DNA from 3 places in the Paenibacillus sp. FSL R10-2734 genome. Region 3 is predicted to be linked to each of the others. Evidence: riboswitches for the same ligand, from Rfam matches in the RefSeq annotation. Region 3 holds a riboswitch; each other region holds the start of a gene.
The links. A riboswitch is a leader RNA that binds a small molecule or an ion and turns the genes downstream of it on or off. The one in region 3 is predicted to bind thiamine pyrophosphate.
Positions count from the first base shown of each region.

Region 1: linked by a shared signal. The riboswitch ahead of NSS67_RS01265 (ECF transporter S component) and the one ahead of NSS67_RS20995 (ABC transporter ATP-binding protein) in region 3 are both predicted to bind thiamine pyrophosphate.
Region 2: linked by a shared signal. The riboswitch ahead of NSS67_RS00315 (ABC transporter substrate-binding protein) and the one ahead of NSS67_RS20995 (ABC transporter ATP-binding protein) in region 3 are both predicted to bind thiamine pyrophosphate.

Region 1 is NZ_CP150170.1:266,310-270,802, forward strand. It holds gene NSS67_RS01250 (DEAD/DEAH box helicase) at 1-264, shown strand, start outside; gene NSS67_RS01255 (energy-coupling factor transporter transmembrane component T) at 392-1,183, opposite strand; gene NSS67_RS01260 (ATP-binding cassette domain-containing protein) at 1,125-2,624, opposite strand; gene NSS67_RS01265 (ECF transporter S component) at 2,621-3,256, opposite strand; TPP riboswitch at 3,366-3,477, opposite strand; gene NSS67_RS01270 (hypothetical protein) at 3,539-4,342, opposite strand.
Region 2 is NZ_CP150170.1:72,566-77,058, reverse strand. It holds gene NSS67_RS00330 (ABC transporter ATP-binding protein) at 1-122, opposite strand, end outside; gene NSS67_RS00325 (ABC transporter permease) at 157-918, opposite strand; gene NSS67_RS00320 (thiamine-binding protein) at 915-1,208, opposite strand; gene NSS67_RS00315 (ABC transporter substrate-binding protein) at 1,473-2,525, opposite strand; TPP riboswitch at 2,687-2,797, opposite strand; gene NSS67_RS00310 (hypothetical protein) at 2,902-4,353, opposite strand.
Region 3 is NZ_CP150170.1:4,802,152-4,806,644, reverse strand. It holds gene NSS67_RS21000 (ABC transporter permease) at 1-743, opposite strand, end outside; gene NSS67_RS20995 (ABC transporter ATP-binding protein) at 724-1,419, opposite strand; TPP riboswitch at 1,688-1,791, opposite strand; gene NSS67_RS20990 (amino acid ABC transporter substrate-binding protein) at 2,014-2,850, shown strand; gene NSS67_RS20985 (amino acid ABC transporter permease) at 2,903-3,571, shown strand; gene NSS67_RS20980 (amino acid ABC transporter ATP-binding protein) at 3,585-4,337, shown strand; gene NSS67_RS20975 (S-layer homology domain-containing protein) at 4,440-4,493, opposite strand, start outside.

The sequences.
Region 1 (4,493 bases), 2.8 Mb from region 3:
CACGTATTCCACTTTGATCGCTGGTGGAATCCAGCCGTTGAGAATCAGGCGACTGACCGTGCTTACCGCATGGGCCAGACACGTGATGTACAGGTGCATAAATTCATCGCCCTCGGGACGCTCGAAGAAAAGATTGATGAGATGCTGGAGAGTAAGCAGCAGCTAAGCGACAATGTCATCTCCAGCTCCGAAGGCTGGATTACCGAGCTCTCTACTGAGGCACTGAAAGACCTGTTTACATTGCGACGAGGCTTAACAGACTAATCCTACCGCTTGCAGGTATTACATGATGGCGCTTGATAGTGTAGCGAAAGCATTGGTTTCATCCAGTAAAAAAGCAGAAACTCTTTATAGCGGAGTTTCTGCTTTTTTGATATTACTGAAAGGTGGCTTAACGAACATCGGTAATATCCGCGTAAGGCCATTCGCTTCCGACCAGGAACGCCAACCAGAATACGCTGAACGCATATACGGTGAAGAGGACGTCGCGGTACGTAAAGCCGAAAACATAATAATAAGTTCTCTTGGCCTCCCCGGCAAACCGCTTCGCTTCCATAGCCACCGCTATTCTATGGGCGCGTCGTATGCTTTGGGCAAGCAAAGGGATCGCGTAGCGGTGCAACAGCTGGTAGAAGTTAAATATCTTCCCTCGTTTGCGCATTCCCCTGACTTTCAAAGCGTGGCGCAAGGTCTGGAATTCTTCTACGAGAATAGGCACCAGCCGCATCGCGGCCAAGAAGCTGTAAGCATACTTAGCCGGTAATCTCCCCTGCTGCATTAAGGAGTAGAAGAGGTTGACCGGCCTCGTCGTCAGACCAAACAGAAGCCCAACCGCCGCCATGCTCAGCGCCCTGAACCCTAAGTGCAGCCCTCTGTAGAAGCTTTCTTCCGTAATGATCACCAATCCCCATCGGACCCACTCCGTCTCTCCCTTGCCGAAGAACATCATCCCCGTAGACGTGGACATGAACATCAGCAAGAAAGGGGAGGCGTATAGCAGCAATCTGCGCAATGGGTGCCCGGACCATGGAAGCAGCAGCAACGAGCCGATGGCTACGTTTACCATGACGTTAAAATCGTGGATGAGAATAATCGCCGCGAACCAGAGAGAGAAAAGGACGATCTTAAGCGTAGGATTGACGTGGTGTAGCCAGGTTTCCCGGTGGGGAAAGGTCAATTGCATCGGTAAGTCTCCCGTCTTCGATTCGCCATGACGCTGTGCAGAAATTCTCTACGATCCGCGCATCATGCGTGACCATAATAATCGAGGCACCCGCCGAAAGCAGCCGCTCCAACTTCTCGAGCAAAGAGAACGTATTCCGGGCGTCCAACCCAAAGGTCGGCTCGTCTAGCAGCAATATGCGTTGCCCCCTCACGATCGCCGTCGCGACGCTTAATCGTCTCTTCTGCCCCATCGACAGCTGATACGGATGCCGCGAGGCAACGTCCTCTAAATAAAGTTCTTCCATTAGTTTATCCGCCTTCGCGCGCCGAATCTCGCAATTAACGCCATCCAGCAACAGCGAATACTCGATCTCTTCCCGTACCGAATGCGTAACGAATTGAAACTCGGGGTTTTGAAAAACGAACGCGATATGCTCGACCGCTTGTGCAACATGCTTCGCTTCCCGGCCCTCTATCTTGCATATCCCTTCCGTCTTGATCAGTCGCATGATCGAGAGCAGCAAAGAGCTCTTGCCCGCTCCGTTATGGCCGATGACACCGATCCATTGACCAGGCGCGACGATTGCCTTCCCGACTTCAATTACCGCCCCGTTCCCTCGTTTGCCGCGAAACCCATCCATTTCCAGATAGACAGCTTCCCGATCGTTTGCGTTTGAATAACGAGCAATGCAGTCCAACCTCCGAGATTTATTTTCGAGATAGTCCTCCCAGACGCCGGGATACCAAATTCCGTATTCTTGTAGCTCTCTCCTCTTAGCTGAAAAGATTTCCGTCGGTGATCCGTCGGCGATAACTACTCCTTCCCGGGATAACACAACGATTCGATCGAAAAAGTCGATCACGCCTTCGATCTTATGCTCAATGACGATCAAAGTTATGCCTTCGGATAGGTTTCTGATCGTAGACCATATTAGCTCCGTACCTTCGCTATCCAGCAGCGCCGTCGGTTCGTCCAGGAAAATCACTTCCGGTTCCATAGCCAGAACGGATGCTATGGCTAACCGCTGTTTCATCCCTTGGGATAACGATTGGATTGCGATATGGATATCAAGACGATCCAAGCCGACTTGAGCGAGATAAAGACGGATCAGACCCTCCATCTCTTCGCGAGGAACGCGCATGTTCTCGAGAACGAAGGCCATCTCCTCGTCCACATATGGCATACAGAACTGCGTATCCGGATCTTGGAATACGTATCCCCATCGCTCGGGAACAAGCGTCTCTTCGGCGATCATCGGAACTTCGACCGAACCAGGAATCAAACCGCTCAACACCTGCAGCAGCGTCGATTTCCCACATCCGCTCGGGCCGAGCAGCAGCGTTTTCTCCCCCTGGCGGAAAGAAAGAGAAAGTCCCTCGAACAACAAGGCGTCCTCGCCGGCAAACTTAAGCTTTAAGTTCTTAACTCCCGCAGCTATAGGGACTCCACACTCCGTCATAGCCGTGTCAATGCGTCGTAGTCCGCCTTGGACGCCGGCCTCAACACTTTGGTTACGCCCGTGAGCTCAAGTGCTTTGGAAAGTCCGAAGGCGAAGATACCGGCGATGAGGATACTTCCGAGTCCCCTTAATCCGATCAGCAGTGTATAGTTCCAAGCAGACAACGACTCAATGTAACCGTAGCCGAAATCCAACACCAACGAACCAGCCGCCGCTCCGAGAGCGGCCAGCGACGTGACCCAGACGTTCGCGTTGCGGTAGAGGAAAATGGCGAATATGAGCTCCGCGCCCAACCCCTGCAACGCACCGTAATACAAGGTCGAAAGCCCCCATTCGCTGCCCAATAGCGCGCTAACGGAAGCCGCCGCAATCTCGGCCAGAAGCGCCACTCCCGGCTTGCGGATGACGAGAAACGCGAACGTCCCGGCAAGGAACCACATACCGTATATCATTTGCTCCGCATGGGTACCCAGCGGTTTGACCACGTCGTACATTGGTCCCCAGATTTTGTAGATGATGCCGAATACAACCGCGATCACGATGGTTACCAGAATATCAGTCAGCTTCAATCCCCGTGACCCCGTCCCTTTGTCTTGCCGTCCTTGTCTTTGTCCTCTCTTAGCTTGTTCCATGCTTCAGCAACTTCCCTTCCATGTTCTTGGATTCGTCGCTCGCATGATGTGAGTAATTTAAAAAAGCCTACCCTAAAAGGGTAGGCTAGCGCATGGCACCGATAAAAAAAGGATGCTCGACAATAACGTCTCTACGCTGGCATTACCCAGATCAGATCGACGGTCAGCGGCATAAGGCCGCTATCTCAGCCTGACTTCATCAAGCACCCGTTTATTGCGATTCAACTTCTTATAATTTATATTATAAGTAAACTTTTGGCAATATTATTTTCTCTAGCACGCTCACCATTGCTCGGACATTTTAAAGGTGACTGCGAGATCATCATCACCCGAGAGAGAGCTAACCACCAGAGTAATCGGCTCATCCTGAAGCTCATAAGAGAGTCGCTCGTTAAGTAAATTCACTGCCAAATTCGCATACGCACCAGAGATCCCTGATCCTGTACCTTGCATAATCACCTTTCCACCCGTGACCGTAGTGCAGGTGTAATTCACCAGCAGCGACGTGTCCGTGACGGGAATATCCGTTGTTGGCGTAGGATAATTTTCGAATGCCCCATCAAGTGTCCCCCCTGCGACGACCATATAACGCACAGGTCTTTTGGATAGAATATCTAAGGCTGCCGGTCTAATCTCAGCTGCAAGACCTTGTGGAATAGTAAATCCAGGACTCCTCATAAAACTGATCGCTGCGTAGTCAACCAATGTAACTGACACATTATCACGTATTTCCGAGGTAATCCGGCTCACTTGAAATGCTTCAAGATCAATGGTTGTCCAGACCCCTTCTACATCAACAAGAAAAACCTGAATCTTCAATTGCTCCTGCGAATATACAAAATTAAATTGGAATAATTCCTCTACAATGGTGTAGGTCTTGCTTAACGTCTCCTGATATTGCAGTTCAAACAATTCCTCAATAAAAACTGTCTGCGGACTAGCGCTATTGGATAAACCCGTTAAATAGCAAACTGCGTCAGCCGATCCATTGTTCACAGCTTTAATCACAACTTGATCGATTGGCCGAGTACCGTCGACAGGTAAATTAATGATGGTGTTTGTAGAGAGGACAGGCAATGTCTTCACACCTCCTATTAATATCAAATTATATATGTATGATATGCGATCATTTTTTAGAATTCTTGGATTAAAAATAGAGAAGTGTTACACAGCGTATAAACACAAATTTGCCACCAAATAAAGGATGTGGTAAACTCGATTTAACTTTTTATGAACG
Region 2 (4,493 bases), 2.6 Mb from region 3:
TTCAGCACGTTTGTCTCGAGGCGGCGATGGGAGAAGGACTTGGAGATGCCGCTTACTTCAAGAGCAGGTGGTGCGGTATGAGCTTCAGGTGAGCTTATGACTTCTGTTGTTCTGTGTTGCATTTGCGTCGCTTGAGACATACAGGCATCTTCCTTTCTATGAGTTACGGCGCGGCTTCCAACGGACAAGCCATTTCTCCAGCAGAGCAATAATAGCAAAGAGTACAAGACTAAGGAGCACAATAATTACAATAGCCACAAACATCCGATCCGTACGATAAGCGGATTTCTGGAGGAGCATATAATAGCCAATCCCTTTATCCGCTCCAATCCATTCTGCGACCACGGCTCCCATAACCGCATAGGTGGCGGATATTTTCACACCGGAAAATAGTGCCGGAATAGAAGAGGGGAGCTCTAGTTTCGTGAAGATTTGCCACTTGCTTGCGCCCGCCATTTTCATATAATTCATCATAACCTGATCACTTTGGGACAAGCCGCCCATTGCAGCAACAGCCACCGGGAAGAAGCACACCAGCGTTATCAGTACGATTTTGGGCAAAAGGCCGAAGCCGAACCAGATGATAAGCAGCGGCCCGAGTGCGATGGAGGGAACATTTTGACTCAGAATAATGAGTGGATAAAAAGCCCGTTTAGACCAAGGCAACAGATGTAGAAGTAGAGCGACGATCAAGCCTACAGCCGTACCAATAGGAAAGCCGATTAATGTGAGCCGAAGTGTAGCCATCGTATGAGCCCAGAGACCTGAGGCATTACTGGTGGATTCATGGGCAATGTCCGCAGGACTCGGTAGAATCCAAGGTTCAATGTGAAATAGAGATACAGATAGCTGCCATACGGTTAAAAAGAAGACGACCGCCACAAGGGGCGGCCATATTAGCTTCCAAGTCGATCTCACGGCCGATATTTCTCCGTCAGCTTGTCCATGCTGATTCCGTTAGGATTATGAGCGATTTTGATCTGTGAGATCACGCTTGGACTGCCTGCTTCGATCAGTGCTTCCTGCATTTGACGCACAACCTCCAGCAACTCACTAAGCTCACCTTCCATAGTGGTTTCCAGCGGATTCACCTGATGTTTAACACCGGACTTCTGAATAACCTCAATTGCTTTATCTACGTATGGGATGGAGTCCTCACCGTTAGGAGTCTTAGGAATTACTTGAATGCTTAATAGTGTGTTAGCCAAAATAATCAATCCTCTCATTATTTAATGTAAGTTCAAAAAGCCAACTTTGATAACGAAGTATTTCAAGAAGCGGATTCGACATCGAATCTTGAACGAACTTGGGAAGTCCGGTACTCACGTAGCACATCACTACGCTCCGTTCCTCCTTCCTCAAGTAACGTTCAACCTTCTCGGTTCTGAAAGCCGATTTTTTGAACTCTTATTTAATAGGTAAGTTCAAAAAGCCAACTTTGATAACGAAGTAATTCATTAACTAATAGTACATCACTCCGCGGCCGGTAAAAAATCATTAGTGAATGCACTTGCAGCATCCAGTGGTTTATCCAGCAGCTTCAGATCATACATCCAGTCGCCGTAATTCTGCCAGACCTCGGTTTTTTGCTCACCCCAGCGGGCAGCATCATCCTTGTATTTCGGGCTAAGCCATTTCTGGCTAGCTAGGACAAGCTCGGCATCCAGGTCAGGGACAGCTTTGGATAACGTAGCGGCAGCCTCTTCCGGATGGTCAATCGCATATTGATAGCCTTTCGATGTGGCTTTCAAGAAAGCCTTCACCAAATCTGGATTCTCTGCAATTTGCTTCTCACTCGTCGTCAGCACAGGTGTGTAATAATCAAGCTGAGGCGCGTAATCCTTCAAGTACAGCATATCCAGTGGCTCACCACGCAGCTCGGCTTCAATACCGGTCCATGCGTAGAAGATCCAAGCGAAATCAATATCACGTTTTACGGCTGTAAAATAATCTGCTTCCCCAATGCTGACGAGCTTAACCTTCTTCACATCGCCACCTTCAGGGTCCATGATCGCTTTCATGGCTGCTTCTTCAGCAGGAGAGCCCCATCCGCCGTAGGTTTTACCTTCGAAATCTTTTGGTGATTTAATATGGCGGTCAACTGGAGCGGCGAAACCCGACGTATTATGCTGAATAATGGCTGCAATCGAGACAAGGGGTACGCCTTGTAGACGAGCTAGAGTCAATCCTTCCTGTGCGCTGATGCCAAAGGCAGCTTCGCCAGAGGTAACCATGGTGTCGGAGCCCGCAGCGCCAGGCTGAACTATTTCTACATCCAAACCTTCTTCAGCGTAATAGCCAAGATCCTTGGCTACGTATAGACCGGTGTGGTTCGTGTTCGGTGTCCAGTCGAGTGCAACCTTAACTTTGGTTAGCTCTTTTGGAGCATCGGACCCGGTCGCTGCACCCAACTCCGTAGCAGTTCCTTTGTTTCCGGCTGTATTCCCATTGTTGCTGCCGCATCCGGCAATCGCAAGAATGAGCATACAGGTGAGGCTAAGCATGAGTGCTTTTTTGACTTGCATGTCTTCTTCTCTCCTTTAAGGTTGCCAGATCCCGTCATCCAACATGAACCGTAAAGTGTAGTATGTACATTTCTTCTACATCTTTTGTGATCTACACAAAAAAAAGCGCCCCGAGTGATCGGGACGCTGGCTTGGCGCAAGGTTAGTAAAGGTCACAGGGACCAAAACCAATTGGCGATTCCTACGCTGGCATTATCCAGATCAGGTATAAGGGTCAGTATCTTGTGGGATACAATCTCAGCCGGCCAATTCCAGCACCCCTGGTTCTATGAAGTTAACGGGTATTTCCACGTACATACGGTGTATTATAGACGGCTGTTCTCGGAATGTCTAGTAGTACACTCCTAAATTTTTCAAATCTATACATCCTTTTTCGTTAATCTAGATCGGTATATTTCTTTCGGTAGCGCCTTTTAAGCTCGTTTAATAGCGCACTTACCGTAAGGACTACACTCACTAGAATACCCGTCACGGTTACGAAGAGGGCAAGTAATTCAAATGGGGAATATTCGATCATTTTACTCCATGCTATATTTCCCTTTAGATCGTCAATGACTTGATTCATGCCGTAAATTCCGCTGACCACCGTAAATACAGTGAGAATCATCAGCAGATTATCCCGACGCTTGGACTGAAACTTATCTTGATACTGAAAAAGATCATTCAGGGTCTCTTTCACCTCACCAAACAGGGCATCGTTACCGTAAACTTTGCGTAATTGAAGAAAAATTTCCCGCCCCTGTGACTGCGAAACCAGCTCCAAGAAATAAAACTTTGCCGAGAATTTATTGATTGAGAAGATTAGATTGTCTATTTCCTCATAATCGCGATTAATACGGAGTCTGGAATGCATATTCGCGAGCTTTAGTAGAACGATTTTATGGAAAATACTGAGTAGAAGCCCGTAATAATATTCTCCGTACATTTGGTTGGCTAGTCTAACGGCGATCTTTGGTTCTGCTCGGGTAAGGCAGCAAAAGGTCTGCTCATTCATCATATAATAAGTGTCCGGACCCCAGCGATTATAAGTATGCTCTTTACAATAGTGTTCAATATATTCGGGATCGCTGGCGCTAATAGTAGGGGCACCTTTTAGATCCATTCCGTCTAGCTGAGAAGCACGATAACGGCAATCCACGGTAATCTCTTCTGAGTTCTCCTCATTCTGAAAGCCGTAAAAGGCTTGCACCTGCATTCTTTCATCCACGAAAAAGGGTAACGTCTCGAAGTAAGCCCCATTGATATCCGAATGATCTAAAAAAGGCTCCAGTCTATCCCCCAGATTTCGGAAGACAAAATGCTCCACCAACTCATAGATTTCTTCTCCACAATGGATATAGGTATAGTCGTCCTGTATGAAGGTCTTCTCTAGCGTTCGAAAGCGGTCTGCAAATTCAAGTGCTGTACTATAGGGGATCGATTCCCCCTCAAGCTTGACACGTATGGTCACGAACCCAAGTTGAAAAGGACATATGAATATATCTGTTGAGAGAACTTTGAAATTTATAGTTTGCTGTGGCATCTCCAGTATGCAGTCCAGATTATTTACTCTAGAAAAGCGACGGAAAGAGTCCACATCATTCTGACGTGGAAAAAGGACATGAGCAGCAAATGGCAGATAGGTGCGCTCCATTCTTTCATGGGATACAGAGTAGCCATCTCCATAATAGGCATCCTCCAGCGCTTTATTATCCAGAAAAAAAGTTGTAAATCCATCACCCTGCAATTGTTGGATGAGCTTTTTTGACTCCCCCTTCTTCATGGAGAAAGGGAATATGAACTGCATAAGTGCAGTATGTAATAAAGGCTCAGTGTTGAGCTTGTCCATTATAGTCCATCCTTGTGCTCAGAATTTGCTTACAGGATCACATTACCCTAAAAGGATTGGGTTGATTCAATTGCTTCCCGGCAATCGTATGGATTCAATCTGAACCGTAAGGGTACATTATATTAAGCACCATTGCTATG
Region 3 (4,493 bases):
GATTCGAGCAGAGCTATCAACAGAAACAGCACCACGCCGAGTGCGGATAAAAGAAATACTGCGGCGAACATTTCGGCACTTTGCATATTTCCAGCCATCCTTCTACTGAAGTAACCGAGTCCTTTGCTGCCGCCAAGCCATTCACCGATGGTTGCTCCAATGACGCAGTACACAATGGATAGCTTTAATCCTGAGAAAAAAGAGGGCAGCGCTAGCGGAATTTGGGTTTTAGCAAGTAGTTGCCAGTGATTTGCACCCAAGGTTAACAATAAATCCTTGTATGCTTGTCCACTTGTACGAAGTCCATCATATGTACTCACTACGACTGGAAAAAAAGCAGTTAGAAACACAGCAGCCACTTTACTCCACAGCGTATATCCGAACCACATAATAAAAATGGGGGATAGAGCGATTAATGGGATCGTCTGACTGATAATAAGGAAAGGATAGATGGCTTTTTCAAGCGGTCGAAACAAGAACATTCCGGTGCCCAATAGTGCACCACAGATAACTGAAAGAACGAAACCGAACAATATTTCCTGTAGCGTCGCCAATAAATGCTGTCCAATTAATAATTGCCTGTGCTCAATCAAAGCGATACATATTGATGAAGGTGCAGGGAGGATAAAGGCTGGAATCAAGTGAAGGCGAACAGCTGACTCCCAGATCGCAACAATGAATAATACGAGTAGAATGAAGGGGCCATAATTGTCTAGATGTTTTTTAAAAGGTATGGGCTGCATACAGTCTTCGCTCCAACTCTTCCCGCAGTGTTATAAACCGGGGTTCATAGTTCATCTTGTAATGTCTTGGCCTAGGTAAATCAACGATGACCTCCTGTACTCCGCTACGTCCGCCTCCAGACATTAAGTAAATTCGATCACTGAGCAATAGCGCTTCTTCTAGATCATGGGTGATGAGCATCACCGTTTGACTCAGTTCACCCCAAAGCTCTAACAGCCAACGATGGATTTCTCGCTTGGTCATAGCGTCGAGTGCCCCAAATGGCTCATCTAGTAGCATTAGACCGCTGCCGTCTCCAGCCACTAACGTTCGCAGAAATGCGACTCGCTGTTTCATTCCACCCGATAGTTCATGAGGATATGCCTTCTCTACATCGGTTAAACCGAAGCGTGACAGCATTTCCCGAATTTGAGAGATCGTCTGTTGTTTACTGAACCTTGGTTTAACCTCCCAGGGCAAAAGACAATTGTCGAGTACCGTTCTCCAGGGCAACAACAAATCCTGCTGAGGCATGTAAGCGATCTGACCTAAGCGAGTGGTGGCAGATGGACTCGTATGAATCATTATTTTCCCATGAGTGGGTTCGAGCAAGCCTGCTATAGTTTTGAAAAGCGTGCTTTTCCCGCATCCGCTAGCCCCAATGACAGCGACAAACTCACCTTGCCTAATATCCATGGTTAAGTTTGCGAATACAGGGGGCTGTTTAGATTCGGGAAAAGAGTAGGCTAGGTCCTGAATGGATAGGATTGTTGTGATGATCTAACCTCCTAAAAGTTTTGTGGATGAAGATTCATCCTGAAAAGCCTCAAACAAAACTAGCTTCGGAAGCATGTGCTTAAGTTTTGTGATTGATTGTAAACAAATAAAGACCCATCCATTTCCGGTGGGAAATGAATGGGTCAAAAAGTTCATTCTGCATAGTAACACTAAAAATGCATGGGATGAAAATTCCGCTCCACTTCCCTCCGCTGGTATGATCCAGATCAGGTTCCAAGGGTCCGGAGCTTGAAGCTCCGTCTCAGTCGGCCGACTCCCCTAGTGAAATAACAGGTCCATATTTAATTTGTTTATAAATATACCATAACTTTCTGAGATGTAAAGAGAGGATCTTGTGAAGGATTATTCTAAGAATGGGTAATATAAGGATAGAGATTTACCTAATATTACAATTCCGATGTATATTATCGGAAAAAGCATTGACGGCAAACAGATGCCAGTGTAATATACAATTTACCGGATAATTCCGGGTAAAGAGAGGGGAATTATATAATGAAAAAACTAAGTTTAACTATCCTATTGGCGTTAACCGTGGTGCTTGTAGCGGCTTGCGGTAATAATACGAAAACCGATACTGCTACGAACTCTTCAGCTGGAACTAATGACGGAGCAGCATCTAATGGGCAAAACAGTCTGGAAGCTGTGAAAGCTAGCGGCAAATTGCGGATAGGAACGGAAGGGACCTATGCACCTTTTACTTTTCATGATGCTTCGGGGAAGCTGACCGGTTTTGACGTGGAAATCGCTGAAGAAGTATCGAAGCGTCTCGGTGTTGAACCTGAATTTTTTGAGACACAGTGGGATGGTATTTTTGCAGGGATGGATGCTAAGCGGTTTGATGTTATTTTTAACCAAGTATCCATTAATGAAGACCGTAAAGTGAAATATGATTTCTCTGAACCGTACATCGTATCTAAAGCGGTATTGATTGTGAGTGAAGACAATAATGATATCAAGACTTTCGCAGATCTTAAGGGTAAAAAGGCCGGTCAATCTCTAACCAGCAACCTGTCCGATATCGCTCGTGAGAACGGCGCTGAAATCGTAGCAACAGACGGCTTTAATCAAGCAATGGACCTGCTGACCTCAGGCCGCATTGATGCGACAGTAAATGATGGCTTGTCTTATCTGGACCTGAAAAAACAGAAGCCTGATGCGAAAATTAAAGTGGTGGATGAGATTCCTGACGGTTCGCAAAGCGCCGCTGTGTTCCTGAAAGGCAACGACGAGTTGGTAAAGGCTGTCAGTGATGCAATTGTTGAAATGAAGAGCGATGGAACATACTTAAAGATTTCTGAGAAGTACTTTGGTGCTGACGTTTCAAAATAATACATGGCTTCAGAAGCTAGACTAGCTTGGAGCCAAAAAAGGATGTCTGAAGATGGATGACCGCAAAATACAAATTTTCTTAGATTCACTGCTACCCCTGCTAAAAGCCGGGGTGGCTTTTACCATTCCTTTGGCATTGATATCATTTGTTCTGGGACTGATATTAGCGATATTGACTGCACTAGCTCGTCTCTCCCCTTGGGTACTTCCGAAGCTAATCGCCCGCTTTTATGTATGGGTCATTCGTGGAACCCCATTGTTGGTACAACTATTTATTATTTTCTATGGTTTGCCCGCAGTGGGAATTGTGCTCGACCCATTCATTGCCGCGACTATTGGGTTTACGCTTAGTGTAGGGGCTTACTCATCAGAAATCGTACGTGCCGCTATCCTGTCGATACATAAAGGTCAGTGGGAAGCGGCCTTCTCCGTTGGGATGACTCGTGCGCAAGCATTGCGTCGCATTATTCTGCCACAAGCTGCTCGTGTATCTGTACCGCCGTTATCGAATTCCTTTATTAGCTTGGTTAAAGACACATCGCTTGCAGCGACCATTACCTATACGGAGATGTTCAGAACAGCACAGCAGGTTGCTTCCACCTCCTACGAGCCACTGCTGATCTATTGCGAAGCAGGATTGTTCTATTTACTATTCTGCTCTGTGTTGTCAGCACTGCAAAATTACTTGGAGAAACGACTGAGTCGTTACTCTGCGAGCTAAAGGAGAGATAGTTATGATTGAAATACTTAATTTGCATAAATCCTTCGGTGAGCTGCAGGTCTTAAAAGGCATTGATCTCAAAATGGAGCATGGCAAGGTGCTGGTTATTATTGGCCCATCGGGTTCAGGCAAAACGACACTATTACGCTGCTTTAATCTGCTTGAAATCCCTGATCAAGGAAGCTTATCGCTCAGTGATATTAAAATTAATTTTACGGATAATAAGAAAATTCCGCAAAATTCTGTTTTGGCGTTACGTCAAAAAACAGGGATGGTCTTTCAATCCTATAATCTATTCCCGCATATGACTGCACTTGGTAACGTGATGGAGGGACAGGTAACTGTCCAGAAACGATCTAAGGAAGAGGCACGCGAACGTGCTCTCCAATTGTTAGCTAAAGTAGGCTTGGCTGACAAAGCGGATGCTTATCCGCACCAACTGTCTGGGGGGCAGCAGCAACGGGTAGCCATAGCTCGAGCCATGGCAGTTGATCCAGAGGTACTTCTGTTTGATGAGCCTACCTCGGCGCTCGATCCTGAGCTGGTGGGGGAAGTGCTTAAGGTTATTAAGCAGTTAGCTGCAGAAGGAATGACCATGGTGATTGTGACCCATGAGATGAAATTCGCTGCTGATGTGGCTGACCGGATCATTTTGATGGATGGTGGCCATATTCTGGAGCAAGGGACTCCGCAAGAAGTGCTTGAGCATCCGAAGCATCCTCGCGCCTTGCAATTTCTGAACAGAATTAGTGGTGAAGAAGTATAAACGAAGAGCGAAACGTAAAAAGCAGCTCAGGACTAAACCTGGGCTGCTTTTTCGTGTGCATCATCAAGTGCATTTTTTAGAACTGTAGATGACTCTTTTATTTTAGGGTTTAATGCCAGTCTTTAGAAATTCCAAAGCATTATAGAGCATAATTGC